One region of the Streptomyces sp. NPDC093097 genome, then DNA from elsewhere that is predicted to be linked to it. Evidence: riboswitches for the same ligand, from Rfam matches in the RefSeq annotation. Region 1 holds a riboswitch; each other region holds the start of a gene.
The links. Region 1 has a riboswitch for cobalamin ahead of ACIQE0_RS05685 (HoxN/HupN/NixA family nickel/cobalt transporter). Riboswitches for the same ligand answer to the same signal wherever they lie in the genome.

Region 1 (7,328 bases):
CCCCGGTGTCCCGCCCCGACTCCGCGCCCCTCGCGCCTCGTTGGCCTGCCTCCGGGCCCGTTTCGACGTGCGCGCCGGAGGGGTGCCGGTGATGCGGACCGGTCAGGCTCGTACCGGGGCCGAGCGAGCCGAGCCCGCCGTGCCAGGCACCCTGCTTGTGCACCCGTGCCGACTGCCGGCCCGCCGTCATCCCGGACACCGGGTGCAACTGCCCGCGGGCGAACCGCTCGGCCTCCTCCGGGTGCCGGGCGCGCCAGTAGGGGTTGTCGTGCGTCAGCCCGCCGCTGACCCGCCCGTACATCCCGAACATCAGCAGCAACAGCCCCACCACGAAGCTGAACAGCACGTTCTGGATCTTGAAGGCGAGGAAGTTGGCGTCGGTCTGGAGCAGCCCGAGGTTCACCAGGCCGCTCAGCAGGAAGAGCCCGCCGAGCACGATGTTGAGGGTGGAGGCGAAGTTCCCGCCGATCACCATCCCCGCGAAGAGCACCGCGCCGACGACGATCGAGAGCACGCTGAGCGAACCGTTGGTGTTCAGCCCGGCCACGGTCGCGCCGCCGGTGTCGAAGAACCCGATGTGGTGGGTCAGGCCGAGGATGCCGAACGCGAGCAGCACCAGCCCCATCAGCCCGGCGCCGACGCGGTAGACCTGGCTCAGCCGGTGGTCCACGGGGAGGTGTTTGTTGATCTCGACGCGGTGTTTCTTGTGCCGGTGGAGGGGGTTCGCGGGCTTCTGGAGCCCGTGGCCAGTTGCACCGGTAGCAGCCATGTCCGGCCTCCCTTGCGCAGATGAGCCGCCTGGGCCGTGCTCACTCCAGAACTCCAGCATCCGCCACGGGCGCTCTTCCTGCCATTGCGGACGGGAGGCTTCCGGGAGGAACGACGGCGCGACGGAAAGGGAGCCGGGCGCTCCTGAACGCCCGCCCGCCGCTCCCGGCGACCGGCGCGGGCACCCGCCTCAAGGCACCCCGCTCTCAGGGCACCCCACCCAGGCCATGCGCCTCAGGGAACGCGCCTCAGGGCACCCCATCCAGGCCGTCCGCCTCAGGGAACCCACCTCAGGGCACCCCATCCAGGCCGTCCGCCTCAGGGAACGCGCCTCAGCGCCCGCCACCGCGCTGGTCGCGGATCTCTTGCACCACCCGGGCCGCGGTCTCCCGCACCGCCTCCGTCTCCGTCAGGAAGTGCCACCAGTCCGGATGCCGCCCCTCCAGCCCCCCGACCGCACGGTCCAGCCGGGCCACCGCCTCGTCCAGCGGGCCGGCGTGCCGCGGATCGGGCGTGCTGCGCCCGGCCATCGCCAGCCGCTGGGCGTCCCGGATGGCGAAGCGGGTCCGCTCGATCTCCTGCTGCCGGTCGGCCGCCACCGCATCCAGCCGCCGCAGCCGGTCGCCGGCCGCCGACACCGCCTCGTCGGTGGTGTTCAGCAGCGCCCGCAGGGTCGCCAACCGGCTGGTGGCGTCCGCCCAGCGCTGCTCAGCGCGGGCCCGCTCGGCCTCCCCGAGCGCGGCCCGGGCCCGCTCGACGGACTCCACCGCCTGCTCCGGCACCTTCTGGAGGTCCTGCCAGCACGCCGCGCTGTACCGCCGCCGCAGCTCGCTCAGGACCGGGGCGACCTGCTGGGCGCGGGTGGTGATCGCCTCCGCGCGGGTCCGCAGCGACACCAGCCGCTTGTCGATCTCCGCCGCGGTCGCCGGCAGCCGCCCGGCCTCCGACGCGATCGCCCCGGCCTGCCGCTGCACCTCCTCCGCGCGCTGGATCGTGGCCGGTACGCCGTGCTGGGCGGCCCCCTGGTTGAGCTTGGTCAGCTCCGGCCCGAGCGCCGCCAACCGGGCCGCGAGGTCGTCCGCCCGCAGGCCCTGCCCCCGGACCCCGTCCAGCGCGTTGCTCGCCGCCAGCAGCGCCTGCCGGGCCTGCTCCACGGCCGGGGCGACCCGCGCCAGCTGGGTCTCGGCGCTCTCCAGCAGCGGCGCGAGGCTCTGCGCGAACCAGTCCAGCTCGCCGCGGACCCGCTCCAGCTCCTCCCGGGCCCGGGTCAGATCGGCGCGCGCCCGCGCGAGCGCGGCGCCGTCGATATCGTCCCGGTCAAGATCATGAGAGTCGACCGCGGTGATGTACCCCTGGCTGACCTGGTCGATCCGCTGTCCGAAGCTCTGGTACTCCGCCGCAGCCTGCCGGGCCCGCGGGGAGTCGTCGACGGCGGTGACCGTCTCCACCGAGATCCGCAGGTCCCGGTGCGCGGTGTCGAGCTCGTAGAACGCCGCCGCCGCGGCGTCCTTGGCGGCCTGCGCATCGGCCCGCTGACTGTCCCCGCGCCCGAACCAGCGCCGGGTACCGCCCCCGGCGAACGCCATCGGCGCCACCGCCATCAGCAGCGGCAACGGCAGCAGTACGAGCCCCACCGTCTCCCGGGCCGTCCGCGCGAGCCGGCCTGCGCGGAGGCGACGGCGATCCCGCCGCCCGGCCGGCCGCGGCCGCGGCTGCATATGTGTCCCCGTCACATCCCTCTCCCGATCGGATCGCCCCAGGACCGGCTCATATTCTCCCACCCACCCGAACGAACATCCCGCCCGACAAGTTCACACCCACCCCGACTCCGCCCCTGATCCCCGCACACCCCTCCCACACCCACAGCGTCCCTCCCCCCCCAGTGCGGCCCCGGCCCCGCCCTCCGGCCCCCGGCCCGGGTTTGCAGTCCCGACCCCGAGGCAAGGTAGTCTGTCGGCTCATCCAGGGCGCATAGCTCAGCGGTAGAGCGCTGCTCTTACAAAGCAGATGTCGGCGGTTCAAATCCGTCTGTGCCCACCAGTCAAAAGACCCCCTGCCGATCATGGCGGGGGGTCTTTTGCCGTCCCCCTGCGTCCGCCGGTGCCGTCGGTGTTGAGCTCCGGGCTCTCGTGATCTGTGCCTGTCTGTGGCTGTTCGTCCGATGCCTGTGTGATCGACGGCGGTCGGTGGTGGCGGTGGCCCTGCGGTCCTGGCGGCGTGGTTCGGTCGCACCCTCGCATCCCCAACGCCCTTGTGTGGAAGGCCCCTTGGTGATTGCGGGCCCGGTCGCACCGTCGGGTGCGCTGGGGTGCGCGGCCTGGCCGTCCGGAGGGGGTGACCGGCGCTCGACGCGCGGTCCGGCCGGTAGGTCCCGGATGCGCAGTCGCCATCGGCGGACCCCTTGGCGCCCCCTCGGCAACCCCCTCGGCAGCCCCCGTCGGCAGGCCCCCTCGTCCCGATTGGGGGCCTTTGGTGTTTCCGGGGGCATGTGTATGGTGGAGGGGAGACTTGAACTTTCAAGTAAATGGTCGAGTAGGTAGTCGGCGGGCCGTGTGGTCGGGTCGTCGCGTGGTTCAGAGGGAATGAGCGATTGTCATGACGACCCCCCACAGTGTGTCCGGGGCCGAGCGGGTCGGTGCCGTGGTGCGGGACGAGTCCTCGTTGCGCGGGTATGACGCCGGGCTGTTCGTGCTGCGGCTGGTCCTCGGGCTGACCATGGCGGCTCATGGCGCCCAGAAGCTGTTCGGCTGGTTCGGCGGGGGTGGGCTGGACGGCACCGCCCAGTTCTTCACGGCGAGTGGTTACCCGTCCGGCAAGGTGATGGCCGTTTTCGCCGGTCTGGCCGAGACGCTGGGCGGGCTCGGGCTGGTGCTCGGGCTGCTGACGCCGCTCGCCGCCGCGGCCGTGGTCGGCACGATGATCAACGCGCTGGCGGTGAAGTGGGGCGGCGGCTTCTTCGCGCCCGAGGGCGTGGAGTACGAGCTGCTGATCGTCGGCGGGGCGGCCGCGCTGGGGCTGGCCGGACCCGGCCGCTTCGCGATCGACCGCCTCCTGCCCGTGGTGCGCGCGCATCGGCTGATGTACGGCGCGGGCGCGCTCGTCCTGGGTGTGGTGTTCGCGGCAGTGGTGTTGCTGTTCCGGAAGTGAGGTTGCGGCCCCTGGGTCAGGGGCGGCGACTGCCAAGGCGGGGGAGCGCGTTGAGGGAAGAGAGGGAGGGTTGATGTCCGTACGGCGGCTCAATCATGCGGTGTTGTACATCCGTGAGGTGGCACGGTCGGTGGAGTTCTACACCGAGGTGCTGGGGTTCACGGTGGACGTGGAGATTCCGGGGCGGGCGGCGTTTCTGAGCGCGCCCGGTTCGCAGAACGACCACGATCTGGGGCTGTTCGCGGTGGGGCGGGGGGCGCCCGGGCCGGAGAGCGGCCGAATCGGGCTGTACCACCTGGCCTGGGAGGTCGGGACGCTGGGCGATCTTGTGGCGGTCGCGGAGCGGCTTCAGGAGCGGGGGGCGCTGGCGGGTACCAGCGACCACCTGGTCTCCAAGTCGCTCTACGCCCGGGACCCGGACGGGAACGAGTTCGAGGTGATGTGGCGGGTGCCGCGGGAGGACTGGCCGGGAGCGGAGGACGCGGGGGCGCGGGTGCTGCCGCTGGACCTCGCGGGGGCGCTGGAGCGTTGGGGCCCGGACCTGTTGACGGGCGCGGCGGCCGGCTCGGCCACCTGAGGCGCGTGTGCGCAGGGGGCCGGATGTGCGGTGGCCCTCCCTGTCGGCTGACGGGGAGGGCCACCGCGCGTGGGGCTACGGGGTGTCGGGTTCTTCGGGGTGGGGGGCCGGGGCGGGGGCCTCGGCCGGTTGGGCGGCGGGTGTTCGGGCGGCCCAGCGCTTCTCGACGCCGCCGAGGCGCCAGTAGGCCAGCGCCGCCGCCCACACCACGACGAACAGGCCGACGATGACGAAGCCCGCGTTGTCGAGGTTGAGGGAGGAGATCGCCCCGGACACCGGGTCGTCGAGGCCGAGCTTGTCGTGCAGGACGGTCACCAGCTCGATGGTGCCGATGAAGAACGCGACCGCGATCGACAGACCGGTGATGGTGAGGTTGTAGTAGACCTTCCGCACGGGGTTGGAGAACGCCCACTGGTACGCGAAGTTCATGAAGGTGCCGTCGAGGGTGTCGAACAGGCTCATTCCGGCCGCGAACAGCAGCGGCAGGCACAGGATCGCGTACCAGGGCAGGCCCGCCGCGGCGCCGCTGCCGGCCATCACCATCAGCGTCACCTCGGTCGCGGTGTCGAAGCCGAGGCCGAAGAGGAAACCGAGCGGGTACATCTGGCCGGGGCGGCTGATGGACTTGGTGAGCCGGCCGAGGATCCGGTTCATGAAGCCCCGGGAATCCAGGTGGGCTTCGAGCTCCTGCTCGTCGTAGGCGCCCGACCGCATCGCCCGGAACACCTTCAGGATGCCAAGCAGGGCGACCAGGTTGAGGGCGGCGATGAGGTAGAGGAAGGTGCCCGAGACGGTCGTGCCGATGAGGCCGAGCGTCTGGTGGGTGGTGGAGTTGTCGTTCATCAGGGTGCCGGCGAGCTGGGCGCCGCCGGCCACCAGCGCGGACATCGCGACCACCACACTGGAGTGGCCGAGGGCGAACCAGAACCCCACCGAGACCGGGCGTTTGCCGTCGGCCATCAGCTTGCGGGTGGTGTTGTCGATCGCCGCGATGTGGTCGGCGTCGAAGGCGTGCCGCATGCCCAGGGTGTAGGCGGTGACGCCGAGTCCGACGCCGAACACCTGGCTGCCGACGGCGTAGTGGCCCGGCACGACCAGGAGGAAGAGTACGCCGAAGGCGACGACATGCAGCGCGGCTATGACCGTCATCAACCCGGCTGTGCGGACGGTGTCGCGGCGTTGCCAGCGGAACGAACCGGTGGATCCGGGTGTGCCGGGGGGAAGGGAACTGCGGGGAGTTGGGGAATTGTCCGGGGTATCCGTGGACAGGGCCATCTGGCCATCACGCTCCAGCACCTCGTGGATTGCTTCGTGAAATGCCGTGGCCGGTCTCCTGGCTTTGGGGTGCCTCCCTGCTCCTTGAGAGCTTGGGGGAGGGTGTGCGCTTCCGGCCCGCCTTCCCGGCCGCAGGCTGCGGTCAGTGGCGCCGTACGTACACGTCGCACGTACAGAGGGCTGGAAACTCCCCGATCACAGTGGCGAGGGCCGCGCCGGCCTGGGACACGAGGTCCTGCACCGGTCTTCCCGAACACCACGGCCCGGTCACTCTAGCGGGCACCGACGAGATCCGGCCATGCCCGAAGGCCCCGGGAGGATGCCGGGGCCTTCGGGCAGGCGGTCCGCGCCGCAGGAGCAGGGGTGGCAGGGACTCAGAGGGCCAGGGACGTCAGGAAGGTGTGGAGTTCGTGGTCGAAGAGCCGGGCGTTCTCCAAGTTGACCGTGTGGCCGGCGGCCGGGATGCGTATCCGCCGGGCGCCGGGGACCTGCAGCGCTATCGCATGGGCGTTGGCGGAGATGTCGGTGGAGTCGAGGTCGCCGTCGAGGACGGCGGTCGGCACCCGGATCTCACCGAGTCGGTCCGCCGCCCCGACCTCCAGGGGCATGCCCACCCCCACACCGTCCGCGTGCACCTCGACATTGGCGCACGCGGAGGCGCGCATCCGCTCCCGGAAGCCGGGGTGCACGGCGGACGGCGCACGGTGCGGTCCGTCCACCCACATCCGCAGGAAGTGCTCCACGTACCGCTCCGCGCCGTCCGGTTCGCCGATCGCGGCGACCTGTTCCCGGATGTGCTCCAGGATGAAGGGGTCGGTGAAGGGGCGGCCGCTGACCCCGGGCGAGGCCAGGAAGAGGGCGGAGACCCGGTCCGGGTAGGCGATCGCGGTGTCCAGTGAGACCCGGGAGCCGTGCGAGAGGCCGACGAGGACGGCGCGCGGTATGTCGAGCGCGTCCAGCAGGGCCACCAGGTCGTCGTGGTTGGACCAGTCGCCGGTCACCGTGGAGGAGAGGCCGTGGCCGCGGGAGTCGTAACGGACCACCTGCAGGCCGGAGTTCACCAGCCAGGCGAACTGCTCGTCCCACATGTGCTGGTCGAGCATCCCGCCGTGCAGCAGGACCACCGCGGGCCCCGAACCGGCCGTCTCATAGAACAGTTCGCCGTCGTCGACCGGCACGGTGCCGTTGTCGATCTCGGACCATGCCTGGAAGTCGTGGGTCATTCTGCGGGCCGTTCTGTGCGGGACGGACGGGCGGTCGGACGGGCGGGCGCCGGAGGCCGGTGCCCGATGCCGGGTGATGTGCCGGGCGATATGGCGGCCGGTGCGGCATCTTGGGCGGTGGCGTCCTGCTTTTCGGGATTGCCGCGTTCCTCCGGGGGAACGTGCGAACCGTCCGCCAGGTGCCGGAATTCCTCACCGAGCCGGTCCAGGACCCGCAGCGCCGTGCGGACCTCTCCGGTCGACAGGTCGGCCAGCCCGCGCCGGAGCTCCGCGGCCTCGGCGTCCTGGATGCCGCGCATCACCTCCGTGCCCTCGTCGGTGAGCTCGATCAGGGACGA
Region 2 (7,328 bases), on a different contig from region 1:
GTGTCGGCGTCGATGAGGACGGGCAGGTCGGTGACCCGGGTCGTCTGCTGGGCGCGGGCGGCGATCTCGGTGGCGGTGGTCAGGCCGATGTCGGGCAGGCCCAGGTCCGCGGCGAGGACGGCGCCGGAGAGGTAGGCGGCTTCAAAGCCGTGCTCCTCGATGAGGCGGGCGGTGAGCGGGTTGAGGGCGCCGGGCATGCGCAGCAGGCGCCCGGTGGCCAGGCGCTCGCGGAGGGCGCGGCGGCGTTCGGCGGGGGTGGTGCGGGTGTGCAGCAACATCAGAACAGGCCCTTCGGCAACCGCGCGTCGTACGCGGCCACGGTGTGCGGGTCGACGGCCGGGAACAGGCCGTCCAGGTCGGGGGCGCGCAGTTCGGCGAGGTGCTCGGCCGCGGCGAGGAAGCGGTCCTGGTCGCCGGGGGTGACGAGGCCTTCGGTGAGGGTGCGGAACTTGGCCGCGTAGGCGGGGCGGTCGAAGGGGCGGGCGCCGGCCGGATGGGCGTCGGCGACGGCCAGTTCGTCCTCGATCACCGAGCCGTCGTCGAGGGTGAGCACCGCGCGGCCGCCGAAGGCGCGGCGCTGCGGGTCGGGGTCGTGGTAGCGGCGGGTCCACTCCGGGTCCTCAACGGTGCTGATCTTCCGCCACAGTTCGACGGTCTCCGGCCGCTGGGCGCGTTCGGGGGCGTAGGAGCGGGTGTGGTGCCAGGTGCCGTCCTCCAGGGCGACGGCGAAGATGTAGGGCACGGAGTGGTCTAGGGTCTCGCGGCTGGCCGTGGGGTCGTACTTCTGCGGGTCGTTCGCCCCGGAGCCGATCACGTGGTGGGTGTGGTGGCTGGTGTGCAGGACGATGGACCGCACCCGCTGAAGGGGGCCGGTCTTCTCCCGCAGTCGGCGCGCGAGATCGATGATCGCCTGGGCCTGGTACTCGGCGGAGTGCTCCTTGGTGTAGGTGTCGAGGATCGCGCGGCGCGGCTCGCCGGGCTCGGGGAGCAGCACGGTGTAGTCGGCGTCGGGACCGTCCAACATCCAGGCCAGGAAGCCGTCCTCGCCCTCGTAGATCGGGGAGGGGGAGGTCTCGCCGCGCATGGCCCGGTCGACGGCCTCGATGGCGGCCTTGCCGGCGAAGGCGGGCGCGTACGCCTTCCAGCTGGAGATCTCGCCCTTGCGGGACTGGCGGGTCGCGGTGGTGGTGTGCACCGCCTGCTGTACGGCCTGGTAGACGGTCTCCGTCGGCAGCCGCAGCAGGGCGCCCAGACCGCAGGCGGTGGCCGCGCTGAGGTGGGCGACGTGGTCGATGCGGTGGGCGTGCAGGCAGATGCCCTTGACCAGGGCGACGTGGATCTCGTACGCGGCGACGGCGGCGCGCAGCAGGTCGGCGCCGGTGCGGCCGGTGTGCTGGGCGACGGCGAGCAGGGGCGGGATGTTGTCGCCGGGGTGGGAGTAGTCGGCGGCCAGGTAGGTGTCGTGGAAGTCCAGCTCGCGGACCGCGGTGCCGTTCGCCCAGGCGGCCCACTCCGGGGAGACGCGGGTGCGGGTGCCGAAGACCGAGGCGCCGGGGGAGGCGCCGGGGTGCGCGGTGGCCTGGGCGCGGGCGACGGCGACCGGTCGGCGCAGCAGGGAGGCGACGGCGACCGAGGCGTTGTCGATGACGCGGTTGACGGCCATGCCGGCGCTGTCGGCGTCCAGTTCCTCGGTGCCGGTCGCCACCGCCGCGAGCTTCCAGGCGAGCTGGTCCTCGCGGGGGAGCCGGTCGGCGCTGGGGTGGACACGGACGTGGTGCTCGATCACGGGACTCCTCGTGGAGGTCGGGTGGTCCTGGCGAGTGCTGACGTGATCGAGACTCCCCGCGCGGCTCTGCTCGCGCCACCCCGCCAAGCTGCGGATTCCCTACGGTCCGGGGCTGTGAATCTGCGAATGTTGCGAATTGTGCGGATGCTATGTTCGCAAGGTACTGCCGCTGCGGGGCCGCGCGGTAGCACCCGGCGGCACCGGTTCCCGCGGTCCCGCGACGAGGAGGTGGGCGATGGCCCGTCGACCGGCCGACCGCAAGGTCTACGCGCATGCCAAGCTGCGCCGCCTGCGTCGCGAGCACGGCATGAACCAGGTCGACCTGGCACGCGCCCTGGGCATCTCCACCAGCTACGCCAACCAGATCGAGCAGAGCCAGCGCCCGCTGACCGCACCGGTGCTGCTGCGGATCGCGGAGGTCTTCGGCGTCGACGCGGAGTTCTTCTCCGACGCCGAGGAGGACCGGCTCGCCGCCGACCTGCGGGCCGCCCTCGCCGACGAGGCGTGCGGGGTGCCGCTGCCCGCCGCCGAGGAGATCACCGAAGCCGCCCGCGACCACCCGGAGGTGGCCCGCGCGCTGGTCTCCCTCCACCGCCGCTACCGCGACACCGCCGAACAGGCCGCCGCCCTCGGGGCCCCCGGCGCGCACGACGGCCTGCTGCCCGCGACCGAGCCGCACGACGAGGTCCGGGACTTCTTCTACACCCACCACAACCACTTCGAGCCCCTGGACACCGAGGCCGAGCGCGCGGCCGAGAGCATGGGACTGCGGCCGGGCCGGTCCGCCGACCCGCTCACCGCCCGCCTCGCCGAGCGGAGCGGCGTCCGGGTGGTGCAGACGGCGCCGGGCCGTGCCGCCGACGCCCGGCGGTACGACCCCGACACCGGTCTGCTGTTCCTCTCCCCCTGGCTCAGCGACGGCCAGCGCGCCTTCCAACTCGCCACCCAGCTCGCCCTGTTGGAGCACGGCCCACTGCTTGACCAACTCGCCGCCAGCGCCGTGGAGTTGACCTCGCCGGAGTCCGTGGCGCTGGCCCGCATCGGCCTGGCCAACTACTTCGCCGGTGCCCTCCTCATGCCGTACACCGCCTTCCTCGCCGCGGCCGAGGGCGTGCGCTACGACATCGAGCTGCTCTCCGCGCGCTTCGGCGTCGGCTTCGAGACCGTCTGCCACCGCCTGAGCACCCTCCAACGCACCGGTCGCCGGGGCGTCCCCTTCTCCTTCCTCCGCGTCGACCGGGCCGGCAACATCTCCAAACGCCAGTCGGCGACCGACTTCCACTTCTCCCGCCTCGGTGGCACCTGCCCGCTGTGGACGGTGTACGAGGCGTTCTCGGCGCCCGGCCGGATACTGCCCCAGGTCGCCGAAATGCCCGACGGCAAGCGGTACTTCTGGATCGCGCGGACCCTCACCCGCGGCGGTTTCGGCCACCACGCCCCGCGCGCCGAGTTCGCCATCGCGCTCGGCTGCGAACTGCGCCACGCCCACCGCCTCGTCTACGCCGAGGGCATCGCCCTGGACGACCCCCGCGCCGCCACCCCCATCGGCCTGGGCTGCCGCATCTGCGAACGCCGCGACTGCGCACAGCGGGCCCGCCCCCCGGCCGGCGGCCGCCTGGCCATCGACCCGGACCGCCGCACCTATGTGCCCTACCCGGTGGAGTCGGGGACCCCCCTCGGCTGAACCTCCGCGCTCCCGGGCACGACAAGGCCCCAGGGCGCGACCCGATGCCCTGGGGCCGTTCGCCAGAAGGGGGAGCGGATCGCGCTATCCCCAGATCGCCTGCGCCAGCGCGGCCCCGATGAAGGCCGCTCCGAGGCCGGCGGTGATGCTGCCCACGACGTTGGCCGCGGCGAAGAGCCGCGCGCCGTCCTCGGTCAGGCGCAGCGTCTCGTAGGAGAACGTCGAGTAGGTCGTCAGGGCCCCGCACAGCCCGGCGCCGACGAGCAGTTGCACATGAGGGGATGCCGCTCCGGCGGCCACCGCACCGGTGACCAGCCCGAGGATCAGGCTGCCGAGGACGTTGATGGTGAAGGTCCCCCAGGGGAAGACGGTGTCGTGGCGGCGCTGGACGGCCCGGTCGGTCAGATACCTCAGGGGGGCGCCGATCATCGCGCCTATGAGGACGAGGGCCCAGTTCACGCCGTGGTCTCCTGCTGGTCGGTGGTGCGGTCGGCCCGGACCCCGTCGCGGGTCGCCGGTGCCTGGTCCATGAGTGCGCTGCGGTTCCGCCCGGTCATCGCGTCCGCCACCCGATCACGCGCCGGGTCAGCGCGGCGGCGAGCCACACCGCCGCCAGCGCGGACAGGGCGGTCAGGACCAGGTAGGCCAGCGCGGCGCCGGCGCGGTGCTGCTTGACCAGCAGCTGGATGTCCACCACGTACGTGGAGAACGTCGTGAAGCCGCCGAGGACGCCGGTGCCGAAGAAGGGCCGGACCAGTCGGTGCGCCGACCAGGCGTCGGTGATGACGACCATGAACACGCCGATCACGGCGCAGCCGAGGACGTTGATGCCCACGGTGGTCCAGGGGAAGGCGCCGGGGGCGGTGGGCCACGTCAGGGAGGCTCCGTAGCGGGCGGCGGCGCCCAGGGCCCCGCCGACGGAGACCGCGCCGATCACCGGCCACTGATCCGTGGGCGAAGGGCGCCGCGCACGGCGCAGGCGGTCCAACGGTCCGGTGCCTGGGGCGACGGATTCCGCAAGAGCCTCGGTCCGAGGGGGTTCCACGCGCACTTCTCCTACTCGCCGGCACCCCGGAAAAGGGTGCGCCTGATCGCAAGTAGGGACCGTTGGCGGCACATGGTGCTGCGGTTCGGGTACGGCGGGCCCCACCGCCGTCACGGCGCCGAGGGACGGTGGCCGTGGGTGCCCAGCGTAGCGCCTGGCGGGTGGGGCTCCAACACGGACAGCGATGTGCGGTTACGTGGTGGGGGTGGACTTACTAGGACGTCCAACTATATGTTCGGGGGCAAGGCCCGCGGTGCAGGGAAGCCGGTGCGATTCCGGCGCGGTCCCGCCACTGTGACCGGGGAATGCGCTCCCCGAACGAGACCGGCCACTGACGGAGAGTCCGTCGGGAAGGCCGGGGAGCGTGTGCTGATCCGGGAGTCAGGATACCGGCCGCGGGGTGTTCCGTGTTGTCCACGAGGATGGAGCAGACACGCATGGCACCGGTATGCACCCGCGCTCCCGACCGGCGAATCCGACGGGCGCCGAGCGGCGACCTCTGACGGTGGCCCAGCCCTGCGTATCCCGCGCCGCCCGCCCGCGCCGTTTCGGCGTCCGTGCGGGCCGGTGCGCCATCCCCGGATCTCACCTGACGGAGAGCAGGCATTCATGGTCCGTGAACTGGCACATTTCATCGGCGGCAAGCACACCCCGGGCACCTCGGGGATCTATGGCGATGTGTACGACCCCAACACCGGCGCGGTCCAGGCCCGCGTCCCGCTCGCAGGCCGCGCAGAGACCGAGGCGGCGATCGCCGACGCCGCCGAGGCCCAGCGCGCCTGGGGCGAGTGGAACCCGCAGCGCCGTGCGCGGGTGATGATGAAGTTCCTCCAACTGGTCGACGGGGAACGGGAGTCGCTGGCCCGGCTGCTGTCGTCCGAGCACGGCAAGACGGTCGCCGACGCCCACGGTGACCTGCAACGCGGCCTGGAAGTGGTGGAGTTCGCCGCCGGGATTCCGCACCTGCTCAAGGGCGAGTTCACCGACAACGCCGGCACCGGCATCGATGTGCACTCACTGCGCAGCCCGATCGGCGTCACCGCCGGCATCACCCCGTTCAACTTCCCCGCGATGATCCCGCTGTGGAAGGCCGCGCCCGCCCTCGCCTGCGGCAACTCCTTCGTCCTCAAGCCCTCCGAGCGCGACCCCTCCGTGCCGCTGCGGCTGGCCGAACTGTTCCTGGAGGCAGGGCTTCCGCCGGGCGTCTTCAACGTCGTCAACGGCGGCAAGGAAGCGGTCGACACCCTGCTGTCCGATTCCCGGGTCGGTGCGCTGGGCTTCGTCGGCTCCACCCCGATCGCGGCGCACATCTACGCCACCGCCGCCGCGCACGGCAAGCGGGCGCAGTGCTTCGGCGGCGCCAAGAACCACATGATCGTGATGCCGGACGCCGACCTCGACCAGGCCGTCGACGCGCTGATCGGGGCGGGTTACGGCTCGGCGGGGGAGCGCTGCATGGCGATCTCCGTGGCCGTGCCGGTCGGCGAGGCCACCGCCGACGCCCTGGTGGAGCGCCTGAAGGAGCGCATCGGGAAGCTGCGCATCGGCCGCAGCGACGACCCCGAGGCCGACTTCGGACCGCTGGTCAGCCGGGACGCCCTCGACCGGGTGCGCCGCTATGTCGACATCGGGGTCAACGAGGGCGCCGAACTCGTCGTGGACGGCCGCGGGTTCACCCTCGACGGCCACGAGAACGGCTTCTTCGCCGGCCCCTCGCTCTTCGACCGCGTCGCCACCCAGATGCGGGTCTACCGGGAGGAGATCTTCGGTCCCGTGCTGTGCGTCGTGCGGGCCGCGAACTACGAGGAGGCGCTGCGGCTGCCCAGCGCGCACCCGTACGGCAACGGCGTGGCGATCTTCACGCGGGACGGGGACACCGCCCGCGACTTCACCCGCCGGGTGAACACCGGCATGGTCGGCGTGAACGTGCCCATTCCGGTACCGGTCGCCTACCACACCTTCGGCGGCTGGAAGCGCTCCGGTTTCGGCGACCTGGGCCAGCACGGGCCGGACGCGATCCGCTTCTACACCCGCACCAAGACCGTCACCTCGCGCTGGCCCTCCGGGGCCAAGGAGGGCGCGAGCTTCACCATCCCGACCATGGGGTGAGCGCCATGACCACCACCATGCTCACGGAGGACCAACTCGCCCTCGTCGAGGCGACGCTCGACTTCACCCAGGACCATCTCACCCCGCACGCCGTGGAGTGGGACCAGACCAAGCACTTCCCGACCGACGTCCTGCGCAAGGCCGCGGGGCTCGGCCTGGGCGGGATCTATGTGCGCGAGGAGAGCGGCGGCAGCGGGCTCGGCCGCACCGACGGCGCGCTGATCATCGAGACCCTGGCCTCCGGCTGCCCGTCCATCGCCGGCTTCGTCTCCATCCACAACATGGTCGCCTGGATGATCGACCACTACGGCGACGCCGCCCAGCGCGAGCGGTGGTTGCCCAGGCTGTGTGCCATGGAGGACCTGGGCAGTTACTGCCTGACCGAACCGGGCGCCGGCTCGGACGCCGCCGCCCTGCGCACCCGTGCCCTGCGCGACGGCGACCACTACGTCCTCACCGGCGTCAAACAGTTCATCTCGGGCGCCGGGGCCTCCCAGGTCTACGTCGTCATGGCGCGCACCGGCGACGACGGCCCGCGCGGCATCTCCGCCTTCCTTGTCGACAGGGACGACCCCGGGCTGTCCTTCGGCCCCAACGAGAAGAAGATGGGCTGGAACGCCCAGCCGACCCGCCAGGTGATCCTCGACCAGGTGCGGGTGCCCGCCGACCGGCTGCTCGGCGGGGAGGGCGCGGGCTTCCGCATC
Region 3 (7,328 bases), on a different contig from region 1:
GAAGGTGCTGCCGGCGCTCTCCAGGCTCGTGGCGACCCGGTCGTGCTCCTCCGGATCGTGGGTGAACCCGCTGCCGCCGGCCCCACCGCCGCCCCCGGAGGAGCCGCCATGCCCTCCTCCACCTCCACCTCCACCACCGCCGCCGGTGCTGAGGAGTTGCATCTGCCCGCCGGCGGCGGCCTTCGCGTCGTGGGCGCCCTGGCGGAGGCCGTCCTTGCCCGCGTCGGCCGTACGCCCCAGGTCGATGCCCTTCTGGGTGCCCAGGGCGTTGGCGCCGAGCTGCACCACCAGGTCCCCGACCATCGCGCCGAGCGCCTCCTCCACGGGCGTGAGGGCGATGCTGACGACTTGCTGGACGACCTGTTCGCAGACCTCCTTGAACAGCCGTTTGACGATCGCCCGGGTCGCCTGGGTCGCGGCGATCGCACCGGCCTCGGAGAGCCCGAAGGTGAACGGGGCCGCGGCCTGCGCGGCGATCACCTCCGCCGCGAGGATGCCCAGTTGGACCACGGCCGCGATCTTGGCCCCCTCGATGAGGGTGGCCACCCCGTCCATGGCGGTGCCCGCCAGACGCCCGCACTCGGCAAGTCCCTTGAGATGCTTGCCGTTGATCTTTCCCCAGTGGGCGTTCAACGCCTCCACGGCGAGCGACCCGCCCGCGGAACCCACCAACCCCTGGATCGCGGTGTGGGCCTCGTTGGCCCCGTCCTCGATGTCATCGGCGAACTCCCGCATGGCGTTGGCCATTTCACGGTAGTCGTCCTCGTCAACATTGGGCCACGAGATACCGATGAGATTGAGTACCTCATCCGCCCAACCCGGCAGTACCACTCCCACGCGATGGACGCCCCTTGTCAGTCACCTGTCAACCCGTCAGACGCTCTCACATGGGCAAACGGTTCCTCAAGCGCCCGGAGTTAAACATTCCGTCGGGCGCTCCCGGCTCGCCGTTCCCCGCTCGGTCGCCAGTCGGCCTCCTACGCCCCAACAGCCGCTTGGACCCCACCTGTTCCGGCCACTCACCCCGCACGCACACCAGCCTGCCACCGGCCCCGGCAGCCCGGCCCCGGCCCGCCGGGCCGGGGCGATGCCACCGGGCTCCACTCCGGCCCCGGCACGTCGATCCCGCGGCCGGGTGGTCCCGGCGGTCGCCTCCGAGCCGGGCCGTACTGTGGTCCGATGCATGATCAGACACCCCCCACCAACTCCGCCGCGGCCGTGGCCGCTTCCGCCGAGCCCGCGGTCCGGCCCGGCCCGACCGACGCCGCCCCCGCACCCTCTTCCGGCGGCCGCCGTCCCGTCGCGGCGGCCTTCCGCGCGCTCGCGGCCCTGACCGGGGTCACCGGCATCGTCCTGGACGTGGTCGCCTCCCACGACCTGGGCCGGCTCTTCAGCTACTTCACGATCCAGTCCAACATCCTGCTGGCCGTCGTCTTCGCCTGGTCCGCCCACCGCGCCTGGACCGGGCGCCCCGCTCTCTCCCCGCGGATCACCGGCGCAGCGCTGCTCTACATCTGCATCACAGGGCTCGTCTTCCACTTCATACTCTCGAACGACGCCAGTGGCTTCTCCATGACCAGCCACCGAACTCCCCTGGAGACGGCCGCCAGCCAACTCCTCCACACCGCGACCCCGTTGGCCGCCGTCCTCGACTGGCTCGTCCTCACCGCCCCCGGCGCCTTCCTGTACCGCTGTGCCTGGCAGTGGCTCACCTACCCCATCCTCTACCTCCCCTTCGCCCTCATCCGCGGCGCCCTCCTCGCCCCCGGCACCGACGGCCGTTATCCCTACCCCTTCCTCGACGTCGACCTCCACGGCTATGCCGGCATCGCCACCAACGCCGTCGTCTTCGCCCTGGCCTTCTACGTCCTGGCCCTCACCCTCGTCCTCCTCGACCGCCTCCGCCCCCGCCTCCGCGGCCCCCGGAACGGGACTCCGCCCGCGGCCCACCAGACGACCGACCTGAGGGCATAGGCCCCCGCAAGCCATGGGCGAGGGAACCCGAGGACGGCTCCGCCGGCAGTTCCCTTGCCTTTGCGGCACGTTCGATCTCGACGGACCAGCCCGGATTGCCCAGGGTCTCGATGCGGATGCCGTACTCGTGCTCCCAATCGCCGTCGCACTGGCAGGTGTACCAGGCGGTGAGAGAGCTCAGAGGGTCTAGGGGCACGGGGTTGTCTCCCACGGTTCGGCTGGACGAGCGCTTCCATCGGGAAGGTTCATGCCCTGATGGCCGGAAGGGATATCCCGGATACGCGGCCGCCCGCCCCGGTCGTGGGTTCCGGGGCGGGCGGACGGCTTTGTTGCTTCCTGGGGTTTCTGGCCAGGTCTTGGCAGGGCTGCTCAGGCCCGTCCAGGGTCCTACAGTTCCGTGCGTACCGTTCGGGCCGCGGTGACCAGGTGGTTGAGGGAGTCCTGGACCTCGGGCCAGTCGCGGGTCTTCAGGCCGCAGTCGGGGTTGACCCACAGGCGTTCGGCCGGGATGGCGCGGAGGCCGGTGCGGAGCAGTTCGGCGGCCTCCTCCGGGCTCGGTACGCGGGGGGAGTGGATGTCGTAGACGCCGGGGCCGGCTTCGCGGGGGTAGCCGTGGGTGGCGAGTTCGCGGGCGACCTGCATGTGGGAGCGGGTCGCTTCCAGGCTGATGACGTCGGCGTCGAGGTCGTCGATGGCCTGGACGATGTCGCCGAACTCGGCGTAGCACATGTGGGTGTGGATCTGGGTGCCAGGCCGCACCCCGCCGGTGGTGAGGCGGAAGGCCTCGGTGGCCCAGGCCAGGTAGGCGGGGCGGTCGGCGGTGCGCAGCGGCAGGGTCTCCCGGAGCGCGGGCTCGTCGACCTGGATGACGGAGGTGCCGGCGGCCTCCAGGTCGGTCACCTCGTCGCGGAGGGCGAGGGCGACCTGGCGGGCGGTCTCGGCCAGGGGCTGGTCGTCGCGGACGAAGGACCAGGCCAGCATGGTGACGGGGCCGGTGAGCATGCCCTTGACGGGGCGGCTGGTGAGGGACTGGGCGTAGGTCGTCCAGCGGACGGTCATGGGCGCGGGGCGGGAGAGGTCGCCGGCCAGGATCGGCGGGCGGACGTAGCGGGTGCCGTAGGACTGGACCCAGCCGTGCCGGGTGGCGAGGTAGCCGGTGAGCTGCTCGGCGAAGTACTGGACCATGTCGTTGCGTTCGGGCTCGCCGTGCACCAGGACGTCCAGGCCGGTCTTCTCCTGGAAGGAGATGACGTGCTGGATCTCGTCCTTGATGCGGTCCTCGTAGGCGGCGGTGTCGATGCGGCCGGCGCGCAGGTCGGCGCGGGCGGCCCGGAGCTCGTCGGTCTGCGGGAAGGAGCCGATGGTGGTGGTCGGCAGCAACGGCAGGCCGAGGTGGGCGCGTTGGGCGGCGGTCCGCTCGGCGTAGGGGTGGGAGCGGCGGGAGTCGGCGTCGGTGACGGCCGCGGTGCGTCCCCGTACGGCCGGGTCGTGGGTGATCGGGGAAGCGGCCCGGGATACCAAGTCGGCGCGGTTGGCCGCGAGTTCGGCGGCGATGGCGCCGGTGCCGTGGGTGAGGCCCTTGGCGAGGGCGGCGAGCTCGGCGGTCTTCTGGCGGGCGAAGGCGAGCCAGCGCCGGATCTCCGGTGCGATGTCCCGTTCGGCCGTCGCGTCGAGCGGGACGTGCAGCAGGGAGCAGGAGGCGGCCACGTCGACCTGGTCGGCCAGGCCGAGAAGGGTGCCGAGGGTGGCGAGGGAGTGGCCCAGGTCGTTGACCCAGATGTTGCGGCCGTTGACGACGCCGGCGACCAGGCGCTTGCCGGGCAGGCCGCCGGCCGCGGCGAGGGCGTCGAGGTTGGCGGCCGCGGCCTCGGTGAAGTCCAGCGCGAGCCCGTCGACCGGGGCCTTGGCCAGTACCGGGAGGGCGTCGCCGAGCCGGTCGAAATAGGAGGCGACCAGCAGCTTCGGCCGGTCGGTGAGGGCGCCCAGGGCGCGGTAGGCGCGTTCGGCGGCGGCCAGTTCGGCCGGGGTGCGGTCCTGGACAAGGGCCGGCTCGTCGAGCTGCACCCACTCCGCGCCCGCCGCGCGCAGGTCGGCGAGGACCTCGGCGTACACCGGCAGCAGCCGGTCGAGGAGCGTCAGCGGCTCGAAGTCGGCGGCCACGCCGGGGGCGGGCTTGGACAGCAGGAGGTAGGTGACCGGTCCGACGAGGACCGGCCGGGCCGTCAGGCCCAGGGCGAGGGCCTCCTTGAGCTCGGCGACCTGCTTGGTGGAGTCGGGGGCGAAGACGGTGTCCGGACCCAACTCGGGCACGAGATAGTGGTAGTTGGTGTCGAACCACTTGGTCATTTCCAGCGGCGCGGCGTCCTGGGTGCCGCGCGCCATGGCGAAGTAGCCGTCCAGGGGGTCGGCGGCGACGGCCGCGCGATGGCGCTCGGGGATCGCACCGACCATGACGCTGGCGTCCAGGACGTGGTCGTAGTACGAGAAGTCGCCGGTGGGGACCTCGCCGATGCCGGCTTCCGCCAGCTCCTGCCAGGTGCCGCGGCGCAGTTCCGCGGCGGTGGCGCGCAGGGCGTCCGCGGTGACGCGGCCCTTCCAGTAGCCCTCGATGGCCTTCTTCAGTTCCCGGTGGCGGCCCTGGCGGGGGTAGCCGTACACGGTGGCCCGTGCTGCCGCGGCTGCGGGCTTGGCGTTCACGGAGATCTCCTTCGCGAGATGAATCCCTGAGATCCCGGGGACGGGACGAGGACGCGAAGGGTGACGCACCGGACGGACGGACCTCGCACGGCGCGGTCACCCGACTGGTATGTACGCCGACCCGCCCTCGAGGTCACCGGGATGTCCGCGCACGGGTCGTCCGCGCACGGGCAGTTGGCAGGTCTTCGGACTCGCGGGCGCGCCCTCCTGAAGGAGGACACCTACTGGCCGTCGCTTCCCAGACCCGGTCGGGCCCAGTGCGTATGACGGCGGTCGTTCCCGCTCACCGCTGCGGGGCAGTCCCGGATTCCCACCGGGTTCCCTCTTGCGACGCTCCCGCCTGGCGGACGGGGCGAACCAGCTGCACCGCTCACTCTACGGGGCCCGGCCGCGGCGCGCAGGGTTCCGTCCATGATGTGGATCTTCCCTTCCCCCTGTTTCTTCCGGATTGCCGCTCTTTCCGGCGGGACGGTCGGATCGTCGATGAGGGCGATGCCGGCTCCACCGGTCCTGAACTGGGGGAGGAGCGAAGGCCGGTGGCTGGGCGTCAGGAACCACGAGCTGAGCGGATGCCTCATCAGCACCTCCAGGAACGAGGGGTTGCGGATCGCCCCTCCTGCGGCGCAGTTGCGGCGATCGCGCTGATACCGTCTCCGCCGAGGTTGGGGCACGTCGAGGGCGTGCCACGTACGGGGAGGACGACGCACCATGATGGGCCATTCGCATGCGATGAGCGGGGCACTGCTCTTCGCAGGCACCACACCGTTTCTGCCCCCGCTGCTGATGCACACGCATCTCCAGCCCCAGGAGATCCTGATGGGCACGGTGCTGTGCGCCGGTGCCGCGCTGCTGCCCGACCTGGACCACCACGACGGCACCATCGCCAACTTCCTCGGCCCGGTGTCCAAGACCCTGTGCCGCTTCGTGGCCTGGGCCTCCGGCGGCCACCGCCATGCCACCCACTCGCTGTTCTTCGTGGCCCTGATGACCGTCGGCAGCTGGGCCGGTGTGGAGTACCTGGGGCGGCCCTTCACCCTCGGGATGACCTTCTTCCTGCTGGCCCTCGCCGTGCGCGCGCTCAATCTCTGCCCGCCCGGCCACGGCTTCTCCGCCTGGGCCACGATCGTCGCGATGGCCGGCATCGGCACCGGCGTCATCGCCAAGTTCATCCCGTCGGCGCCCGGTTGGCTGCCGTACGCCATCGGGCTCGGCTGCCTGGCCCATCTGCTGGGGGACTCCATCACGAAGATGGGCGCCCCGTGGCTGTGGCCTCTGAGGAAGCGCTACGAGATCGTCATCATCAAGCACAGCGGCAACAAGCTGGAGACGGAGATACTGACCCCGATCATGGGCGTCGCCACCGTCGCCCTGCTCTGGTTCACGGCCTTGTCGCCGGACTCCTTCAGTTAGACCCCGGCCAGCCCCAGAGCCCCGCTTCCCAGCCCAGGCCCTGTCGTCGCACTTCCTTCCGGCGCCCGGAGGGAGGGCGACGGCAGGGCCTGGTGTCATGAACGGCCGATGCCGGACGCTGCCGGCGGGTTCCGGCCGTCGACGAGTCGCCGAGTCGATCAGTGGACGCATTGCGCAGCACGTGTCGATCGTGGGCTAACGACGGTCGGCGGCGCGGCCAGGCATGCTGTCAGCCGTCCCCCTGGTGCCGCTCGCCTCCCGGAGGCCGAGGGCCGGATGCCGCGGACCTGTCTCGTACGGTCGTGAGAAGGGATCGGCTCGGCCCGGAGAACCGGGGCGAGCCGTGGGACGACCCGCCAGGTCCTGGCCCGCTACGGGGGTGCGGGGCAGGACCTGGCGGGTGGGAGGGCCTGGGCCGAGGGCGCCGGCGGTGCCCCCGGCGGTCTCTCAACGGCCCGGGCCGGGGCGGCCGTTGGCCGGCAGGGCGCAGGCCGGGGTGCCGCCCGGCATGCGATGGCGGTTGTGCGCGATGAGGCGGTAGACGGCGTGGGCCGGCCAGCGCACCGGGGGGAGGGTGAGCACGGCCCCGGCGACGGACCAGGGGCCGCCCGCGTTCAGCAGCAGCTTGGCGACGGCCTGGGCGCCGCCGTGGACCACTCCTGACGGGGTGATCCACAGGACCTCGTGCAGGGCGCGCTGCTCGGTCACGCCGAGCGCGTCGAGGTCGGCGTCTTGCCAGGCGGTGATCGTGCAGCGGGGCCGCAGATGCCGCTCGGCGTATCGCACACAGGTGGTGCAGAAGCCGCAGTCGCCGTCGTAGACGAGTACCGGCGCGGTCCTGGCGGTCGTCATGTAGCCCTCTTCCGGGTCGTTGCGGACCGTGTCGCGCGCCGGCGCCGGCGGGGCCCCGGACGGGCCGCCGCCGAGCGTGACGGTGCGCTTACGCCTCGTCCTGGGCGCGCTTCTTCTCCTTCAGGCGGGCCGTCTCCTTGCGGACGTCGGCCTGGGTGGCGCGCTCCTTCTGCAGCCACTCGGGGTTGTCCGTCTTCAGCGCCTCGATCTGCGCCGTGGTGAGGGCCTCGGTGATCCCGCCGCGGGCCAGGCCGGAGATGGACACACCCAGCTTCGCCGCGACCACCGGGCGGGGGTGCGGGCCGTTGCGCCGCAGCTCGCGCAGCCACTCGGGCGGATCCGTCTGGAGCGTGTTCAGCTCGCTGCGCGAGACCACGCCCTCCTGGAACTCTGCG
Region 4 (7,328 bases), on a different contig from region 1:
AGGCGGCGCCGGGAGCGGTGACGCTGACGGTCGGACCGGACCTCTCCGACATCGAGAGCTGACGCACCCCGCCCGGGCGGACCCCTCGCCGTCCGCCCGGGCACCCGGTGCGCGTCCCCGTCAGGCGTGCAGCCGCTCGACGGGGCGGGCGGTGTGCACCTCGATGTCGTGCGCGGCGCGGCTCAGCAACTGATGGCTGAGGTCCGACAGCGCCCGCGCCACCGACAACTCGTCCCCGATCGCGGGGACGTTCTCGTCCGCCGGATTGCATCTGGCGGTTCCCTCGCCGATGATCTGGCCGCCCTCCTTGCCGCGCAGCCGGGCCTCGGCCCGGACCTCGCTGCCGGTCTCGACGATGCTGATCTCGGCGTTCCACGACTTCGTACGCTCGCCCGTGCCGGTCACCGGAAGCCTCCTCCCTACCGCAGGGGAACAGTCCCGACCACTTCAGCGTCGCACCGGCGCCCGGGGGCCGCACGCGGAGGCTCTCCCCCACCCCGATCCGGGGGATAGCCCCATGGCCGGGCGGGCGGCGGAATCCCTAGAGTCGCTGGCGCAGGGCCCGAAAGGGGGCGGCCGGCAGGCCGCCGGTGCGGGCTCGGAGCAGGGCGACGGGCACCGCCCGAAGCCATGAACGGAACGGATTCCGGGGGGATTTCATGCGCAGGAGCGTCCGCTTCACCGGTGCCGCGGCACTGGCCGGGGCCGGGGTACTGGCCCTCGGCGCGTGCGGGCTGGTGGTCGGCGAGACCTTCTCCGACGACGCCACGGTGTCGCAGAAGATCACGTCGGTACGGGTGGACACCGCCGACGGCGGCGTGACGGTGCACGGCGGCAAGGGCGGCGGCACGACCGGTGTGCACCGCAGGGTCACCTACCACGGCGACCGGCCCGAGGGGCCCACGCACAAGGTCGAGGGCGGCACCCTGGTGCTCGGCGGCTGCGGCAACGGCTGCTCGGTGGAGTACACCGTCGACCTGCCCGGCATCGTCCCGGTGACCGGCGGGACCTCCAACGGCGCGCTGAGCCTGTCCAAGGTCGCCTCGGTGCAGGTCACCACCAGCAACGGGGGGATCGAGCTGGACGGGGTGTCGGGCGCGGTGGACGTGCGGACCAGCAACGGCGCGATCACCGGCACGGGCCTGGCGGGCCGGGGCGTCACCGCCCGCACCACCAACGGCGGGATCGAGCTCACCACGACCACCCCGCAGAACGTCCGGGCGCAGACGTCGAACGGCGCGCTCACGGTCACCGTGCCGGACACCGGCTACCGGGTGTCCGCCGAGACCAGCAGCGGCGCCAAGCGGATCGGCGTCCACGACGACCCGGCGGGGCGGTACCGCCTCGATCTGTCCACCAGCAGCGGGGAGATCACCGCGCGGACGGCGGGCGGCTGAGCCCGCCGGACGAGGGCGGTGATTCCCGTGGAACACCTCCCTCGCCGCGCCGTCAGTCGTCGCCCTCCAGCTCGCCCTCGGTCTCCAGGAAGGCGTCCCGCAGCGCCGCCAGCGTCTCCGCGTCCGGCTTCTCCCACATACCGCGGGACTCCGCCTCCAGCAGCCGCTCGGCGATCCCGTGCAGCGCCCAGGGGTTGGCCTCCTGGAGGAACGCGCGGTTCTCCGGGTCGAGCACATAGGTCTGGGCGAGCTTGTCGTACATCCAGTCGGCGACCACGCCGGTGGTGGCGTCGTAGCCGAACAAGTAGTCCACGGTGGCGGCGAGTTCGAAGGCGCCCTTGTAACCGTGGCGGCGCATCGCCTCGATCCAGCGGGGGTTGACGACCCGGGCGCGGAAGACGCGGGAGGTCTCCTCCACCAGCGTCCGGGTGCGGACCGTCTCGGGGCGGGTCGAGTCGCCGATGTACGCCTCGGGGGCCTTGCCCTTGAGCGCCTTGACGGTGGCGACCATGCCGCCGTGGTACTGGAAGTAGTCGTCGGAGTCGGCGATGTCGTGCTCGCGGGTGTCGGTGTTCTTGGCGGCCACCGCGATGCGCTTGTAGGCGGTCTCCATCTCCTCCCGGGCCGGGCGGCCCTCCAGCCCGCGCCCGTAGGCGTAGCCGCCCCAGACGGTGTAGACCTCGGCGAGGTCGGCGTCGGTGCGCCAGTCGCGGGAGTCGATGAGCTGGAGCAGGCCCGCACCGTAGGTGCCGGGGCGGGAGCCGAAGATGCGGGTGGTGGCGCGGCGCTCGTCGCCGTGCGCCGCGAGGTCCGCCTGGGCGTGGGCCCGGACGAAGTTGCCCTCGGCGGGCTCGTCGAGGCCGGCGACGAGCCGCACCGCATCGTCGAGCAGGCCGATGACGTGCGGGAACGCGTCGCGGAAGAAGCCGCTGATGCGGAGGGTGACGTCGATGCGCGGGCGGCCCAGCTCGTCGAGCCCGATGGCCTCCAGGCCGTTGACCCGGCGCGAGGCGTCGTCCCACACGGGGCGGACCCCGAGCAGCGCCAGCGCTTCTGCGACATCGTCGCCGGAGGTGCGCATCGCGCTGGTGCCCCACAGGGACAGGCCCACCGACTGCGGCCAGTCGCCGTTGTCCTCGCGGTAGCGGCTCAGCAGCGAGTCGGCGAGCGCCTGCCCGGTCTCCCAGGCGAGCCGCGAGGGGACGGCCTTGGGGTCGACGGAGTAGAAGTTGCGGCCGGTCGGCAGGACGTTGACCAGACCGCGCAGCGGCGAGCCGGACGGGCCGGCCGGGACGAAGCCGCCGTTCAACGCGTGGACCGCGTGGTCGATTTCGGCGGTGGTGGCGGCCAGTCGCGGGACGACCTGCCGGGCGGCGAAGTCGAGGATCGCGGCGACCGCTTCCGGGTGCCCCTCGGCGACCCGGGAGACCGCGGCCGGGTCCCAGTCGGCGTCCTCCATGGCCTGGACGAGGCCGCGGGCGACGGCCTCGGCCTCGTCGGCGGCGGTGCGGGTGGCGGCCGACTCGTCCAGGCCGAGCGCCTCCCGCAGACCGGGCAGCGCGGAGGTGCCGCCCCAGATCTGCCGGGCGCGCAGGATGGCCAGGACGAGGTTGACCCGGGCCTCACCGGCCGGGGCGGCGCCCAGCACATGCAGGCCGTCGCGGATCTGCGCGTCCTTGACCTCGCAGAGCCAGCCGTCGACGTGCAGCAGGAAGTCGTCGAAGCCGTCGTCGTCGGGACGCTCCTCCAGGCCCAGGTCGTGGTCGAGCTTGGCGGCCTGGATCAGGGTCCAGATCTGCGCGCGGATGGCGGGCAGCTTGGCCGGGTCCATCGAGGAGATCGCGGCGTACTCGTCGAGCAGCTGCTCAAGGCGGGCGATGTCGCCGTAGGAGTCGGCGCGGGCCATCGGCGGGACGAGGTGGTCGACGAGGGTGGCGTGCACCCGGCGCTTGGCCTGGGTGCCCTCGCCCGGGTCGTTGACCAGGAACGGGTAGATCAGCGGCAGGTCCCCCAGGGCCGCGTCCGGGCCGCAGGCGGCGGACAGGCCGGCGTTCTTGCCGGGCAGCCACTCCAGATTGCCGTGCTTGCCGAGGTGGACCATGGCGTCGGCGCCGAAACCGCCGTCGGCGGCGGGCGCGGCGATCCAGCGATAGGCCGCCAAGTAGTGGTGGGAGGGCGGCAGATCGGGGTCGTGGTAGATCGCGATCGGGTTCTCGCCGAAGCCGCGCGGCGGCTGGATGAGGATCAGCAGGTTGCCGCGGCGCAGGGCGGCCAGCACGATGTCGCCCTCGGGGTTCGTGCTGCGGTCGACGAACATCTCGCCGGGCGGCGGGCCCCAGTGCTCCTCCACGGACTCCCGCAGCTCCTGCGGCAGCGTGGCGTACCAGCGGCGGTAGTCGGCGGCCGGGATGCGGACCGGGTTGCGGGCCAACTGCTCCTCGGTCAGCCACTCCTGGTCATGGCCGCCGGCCTCGATGAGGGCGTAGATCAGCTCGTCGCCGTCGCCGGACGCGAGGCCCGGCACCGGCTCGCTGCCGAAGTCGTAGCCCTCGGCCTTCAGGCGGCGCAGCAGTTCGACGGCGCTCGCCGGGGTGTCCAGGCCGACCGCGTTGCCGATCCGGGAGTGCTTGGTGGGGTAGGCCGACAGCACCAGCGCCAGCCGCTTCTCGGCGGCCGGGATGTGCCGCAGCCGGGCGTGCCGGACCGCGATCCCGGCGACCCGCGCGGCCCGTTCGGCGTCCGCGACGTACACCGGGAGGCCGTCCTCGTCGACCTCCTTGAAGGAGAACGGCACGGTGATCAGCCGCCCGTCGAACTCGGGCACCGCGATCTGCGAGGCGGCGTCCAGCGGGGAGAGCCCCTCGTCGTTCGCCTCCCAGGAGGCCCGCGACCCGGTCAGGCACAGGGCCTGGAGGATCGGCACGTCCAGGGCGGCCAGCGCGCCGGCGTCCCAGGACTCGTCGTCGCCGCCCGCGGAAGCCTCGGCCGGCTTGGTGCCGCCGGCGGCCAGGACGGTGGTGACGACGGCGTCGACCGCGCGCAGTTCCTCGACCAGCTCCGGCTCGGGGGCGCGCAGCGAGGCGACGTAGAGCGGCAGCGGACGGCCGCCGGCGCGCTCGATCTGGTCGCACAGGTCGTGCACGAAGGCGGTGTTGCCGCTCATGTGGTGGGCGCGGTAGTAGAGCACGGCCACCGTCGGACCGGTCGCCTTTGACGCCGGCCGCTCCAGCGGGCCCCAGGACGGGGCGGTCGCGGGCGGCTCGAAGCCGTGGCCGGTGAGCAGGACGGTGTCGCTGAGGAAGCAGGCCAGCTGGGAGAGGTTGGCCGGGCCGCCGTGCGCGAGGTAGGCGTGCGCCTCGGCCGCGATCCCGACGGGGACCGTGGAGGCCTCCATGAGCTGGGCGTCGGGGGCCTGTTCGCCGGTGAGCACCACGACCGGGCGGGGCTGGTCCGCGGCCAGCAGCACGTCCAGGCCGTCCTGCCAGGCCCGCAGGCCGCCGAGCAGGCGGACGACGACGAGGTCGGCGCCCTCCAGGAGACCGGGGAGTTCGGCGACGTCGAGGCGGGCGGGGTTGGCGAGCCGGTACGGCACGGGGCCCGCGGCCGCGCGAGCGCTGAGCAGGTCGGTGTCCGAGGTCGACAACAGCAGGATCACGGCGCAGCCCTTCCTCGGGGTGTCCACGCCCCGGGTGGTCGTATGGACGGCGGGAGTTCCTGGCTCACCCGGCCGTGGCCGGGTTCACAGTGGCGGGACCGCGCCGGATTCTCACCGGGCTTCCTCCCTGGCGCCGTCGCTGGCGTCCGGCGGGTCAGCCGACCCGCCGACCTGCATAGTAAGGGCTGCGGGCACGCTGCGGGAGCGGGCGTCGGGAACCCGTCCCGCACGCCCCCTCGCCCCGGTTCCGGGTCCGGTGGCGTAGGTATGCTCGCCGCCATGCCGCCCTCCCCCTCTTCACGCCCCGACCGGGCCGGACCGCCGGTGCGGGATCGCGGTGACGCCTGCCCGGGAGCGCTGCGGCTGCACTCCGCCGCCGACGGCAGCCTCGCCCGAATACGGCTGCCCGCAGGGGACTTGACGTCTCATCAGGCCGACGCGCTGGCGGACGCCGCGGAGCGTCTGGGCGACGGCCACCTCTCGCTCACCTCCCGCGGCAACGTCGAACTCCGCGGTCTGCCCGACGACTGCGGCGGCCCCCTCGCCGACCTCCTCGCCGACGCCGGGCTGCTGCCGTCCGTACGCCATGAGCGGATCCGCAACATCCTGGCCTCGCCGCTGGCCGGGCTGGACCGGCACACCCCCTCCGACGTGCGGTTGTGGGCCCGGAGCCTGGACGCGCTGCTGTGCGCGAGCGAGCCGGCGACGGCGCTCTCGGGCCGTTTCCTCTTCGTCCTCGACGACGGGCGGGGCGATGTGGCGGGCCTCGGCGGCGATGTGACCTTGCTCGCAGAATCGGTCCGGCCGGCCGCGGCGGCCACCGCGTCCGCGCCGGGAGCGGCGTCCGGGCAGGGGGCGCTGCTCCGGGTCGGCGACGACCGGACGGCGCTGCGGATCGCGGCGGACGACGTCCCGCGGGCGGCGCTGACCGCCGCCGAGACCTTCCTGGCCGCCGCCACGGCGAGCGGCAGCGGCGCCTGGCGGGTCCGCGAACTCCCCGCCGCACGGCCGCTGACCGCCCAGGACGTCCACGGTGCGCTGCGGTCCGCGGGGATCTCCGCGGAGTACGCCGGGGCGCCCGGCCCGCGGCCGGCGGCGCCGTACCCGGACCCCACCGCGCCCGGCCCGGTCGAGGGTCCGGACGGCCGCCGCGCCCTCGTGGTCCTGGCGCCGCTCGGCCGGCTGACGGTGGCCCAGTGGCGGCTGCTGGCCGAGGTCGCCGCCGCGGACGGCTCCGGCGCGCTGCGCCTCACGCCCTGGCGCGGCATCGTCCTCCCCGGCCTGCCGGCCGCCGCGGCGGCCCGACGGCTGTCCGACCTCGCCGCCGCCGGGCTGGTCACCGACCCGGCCTCCCCGTGGCGCGGGGTCACCGCCTGCACCGGTCTTCCCGGCTGCGCCAAGTCCCTGACGGACGTGCGGAGCGATGCCGCGGCCGCCCTCGCCGAGGGCCTGACCGTCCCGGCGGACGGCCCCGGCCTGCCCGGTGGACTGCCCGTGCACTGGTCGGGCTGCGCTCGGCGTTGCGGTCATCCGCACGGTGCCTGGGTCGATGTCCTGGCCACGTCCGACGGGTACCGCACCACCGCGGTACGCCCCAACACCCTTGCCCCGCCGCCGGTTTCACGTGAAACCTCGCGGCCGGGCACCGTTTCACGTGAAACACCACCGCGGGATCCGGTGTCCCGCACCACGGCCGAACCGGCCCCGGTGCCACGGGAAACCGCGTCCCCCTCCGGTACGCCCCACCCCTCTTCCACCCCGCACTCCACGACCCCGAGGCCCCAGTGACCGCGTTCGACTACGAAAAGGACGGGGCGGCCATCTACCGCCAGTCCTTCGCCACCATCCGCGCCGAGGCGGACCTGTCCGGACTGCCCGCCGACGCCAGCCGGGTGGCGGTCCGGATGATCCACGCCTGCGGCATGGTCGATCTGGTCCGCGATCTGGCCTTCACGCCGGGCGTCGTGGCCCGTGCCCGGGCCGCGCTGCGCGCCGGTGCGCCGATCCTGTGCGACGCCACCATGGTGGCCAGCGGCGTGACCCGCAGGCGGCTGCCCGCGGACAACGAGGTGCTGTGCACCCTCGGCGATCCGTCCGTTCCGGAGCTGGCCGCCGCGATGGGCACCACGCGCAGCGCCGCCGCCCTCGAACTGTGGCGGGACCGGATGGAGGGCGCCGTGGTCGCCTTCGGCAACGCCCCCACCGCCCTCTTCCGGTTCCTCGAAATGATCGAGGAAGGGGCACCGCGCCCCGCCGCCGTCCTCGGCATCCCGGTC

Region 2: linked by a shared signal. The riboswitch ahead of ACIQE0_RS11875 (CoA-acylating methylmalonate-semialdehyde dehydrogenase) and the one ahead of ACIQE0_RS05685 (HoxN/HupN/NixA family nickel/cobalt transporter) in region 1 are both predicted to bind cobalamin.
Region 3: linked by a shared signal. The riboswitch ahead of metE (5-methyltetrahydropteroyltriglutamate--homocysteine S-methyltransferase) and the one ahead of ACIQE0_RS05685 (HoxN/HupN/NixA family nickel/cobalt transporter) in region 1 are both predicted to bind cobalamin.
Region 4: linked by a shared signal. The riboswitch ahead of cobN (cobaltochelatase subunit CobN) and the one ahead of ACIQE0_RS05685 (HoxN/HupN/NixA family nickel/cobalt transporter) in region 1 are both predicted to bind cobalamin.

Annotation. Positions count from the first base shown of each region.
Region 1 is NZ_JBIVOW010000003.1:52,953-60,280, reverse strand. It holds gene ACIQE0_RS05710 (DUF4383 domain-containing protein) at 1-769, opposite strand, end outside; gene ACIQE0_RS05705 (hypothetical protein) at 1,101-2,369, opposite strand; tRNA gene ACIQE0_RS05700 (tRNA-Val) at 2,734-2,808, shown strand; gene ACIQE0_RS05695 (DoxX family protein) at 3,364-3,915, shown strand; gene ACIQE0_RS05690 (VOC family protein) at 3,989-4,492, shown strand; gene ACIQE0_RS05685 (HoxN/HupN/NixA family nickel/cobalt transporter) at 4,568-5,767, opposite strand; cobalamin riboswitch at 5,798-6,043, opposite strand; gene ACIQE0_RS05680 (alpha/beta hydrolase) at 6,142-6,990, opposite strand; gene ACIQE0_RS05675 (MarR family winged helix-turn-helix transcriptional regulator) at 6,987-7,328, opposite strand, start outside.
Region 2 is NZ_JBIVOW010000005.1:376,842-384,169, reverse strand. It holds gene prpB (methylisocitrate lyase) at 1-278, opposite strand, end outside; gene ACIQE0_RS11895 (MmgE/PrpD family protein) at 278-1,786, opposite strand; gene ACIQE0_RS11890 (short-chain fatty acyl-CoA regulator family protein) at 2,022-3,470, shown strand; gene crcB (fluoride efflux transporter CrcB) at 3,555-3,929, opposite strand; gene ACIQE0_RS11880 (fluoride efflux transporter FluC) at 4,024-4,515, opposite strand; cobalamin riboswitch at 4,774-4,906, shown strand; gene ACIQE0_RS11875 (CoA-acylating methylmalonate-semialdehyde dehydrogenase) at 5,125-6,624, shown strand; gene ACIQE0_RS11870 (acyl-CoA dehydrogenase family protein) at 6,630-7,328, shown strand, end outside.
Region 3 is NZ_JBIVOW010000001.1:517,567-524,894, forward strand. It holds gene ACIQE0_RS02110 (hypothetical protein) at 1-837, opposite strand, end outside; gene ACIQE0_RS02115 (Pr6Pr family membrane protein) at 1,180-1,974, shown strand; gene ACIQE0_RS02120 (Imm53 family immunity protein) at 1,877-2,467, opposite strand; gene metE (5-methyltetrahydropteroyltriglutamate--homocysteine S-methyltransferase) at 2,362-4,671, opposite strand; cobalamin riboswitch at 4,830-5,048, opposite strand; gene ACIQE0_RS02130 (metal-dependent hydrolase) at 5,380-6,081, shown strand; gene ACIQE0_RS02135 (thiol-disulfide oxidoreductase DCC family protein) at 6,529-6,933, opposite strand; gene ACIQE0_RS02140 (DUF5997 family protein) at 7,022-7,328, opposite strand, start outside.
Region 4 is NZ_JBIVOW010000026.1:34,396-41,723, reverse strand. It holds gene ACIQE0_RS32985 (LCP family protein) at 1-62, shown strand, start outside; gene ACIQE0_RS32980 (DUF1876 domain-containing protein) at 121-405, opposite strand; gene ACIQE0_RS32975 (DUF4097 family beta strand repeat-containing protein) at 660-1,397, shown strand; gene cobN (cobaltochelatase subunit CobN) at 1,450-5,052, opposite strand; cobalamin riboswitch at 5,085-5,236, opposite strand; gene cobG (precorrin-3B synthase) at 5,320-6,840, shown strand; gene ACIQE0_RS32960 (precorrin-8X methylmutase) at 6,837-7,328, shown strand, end outside.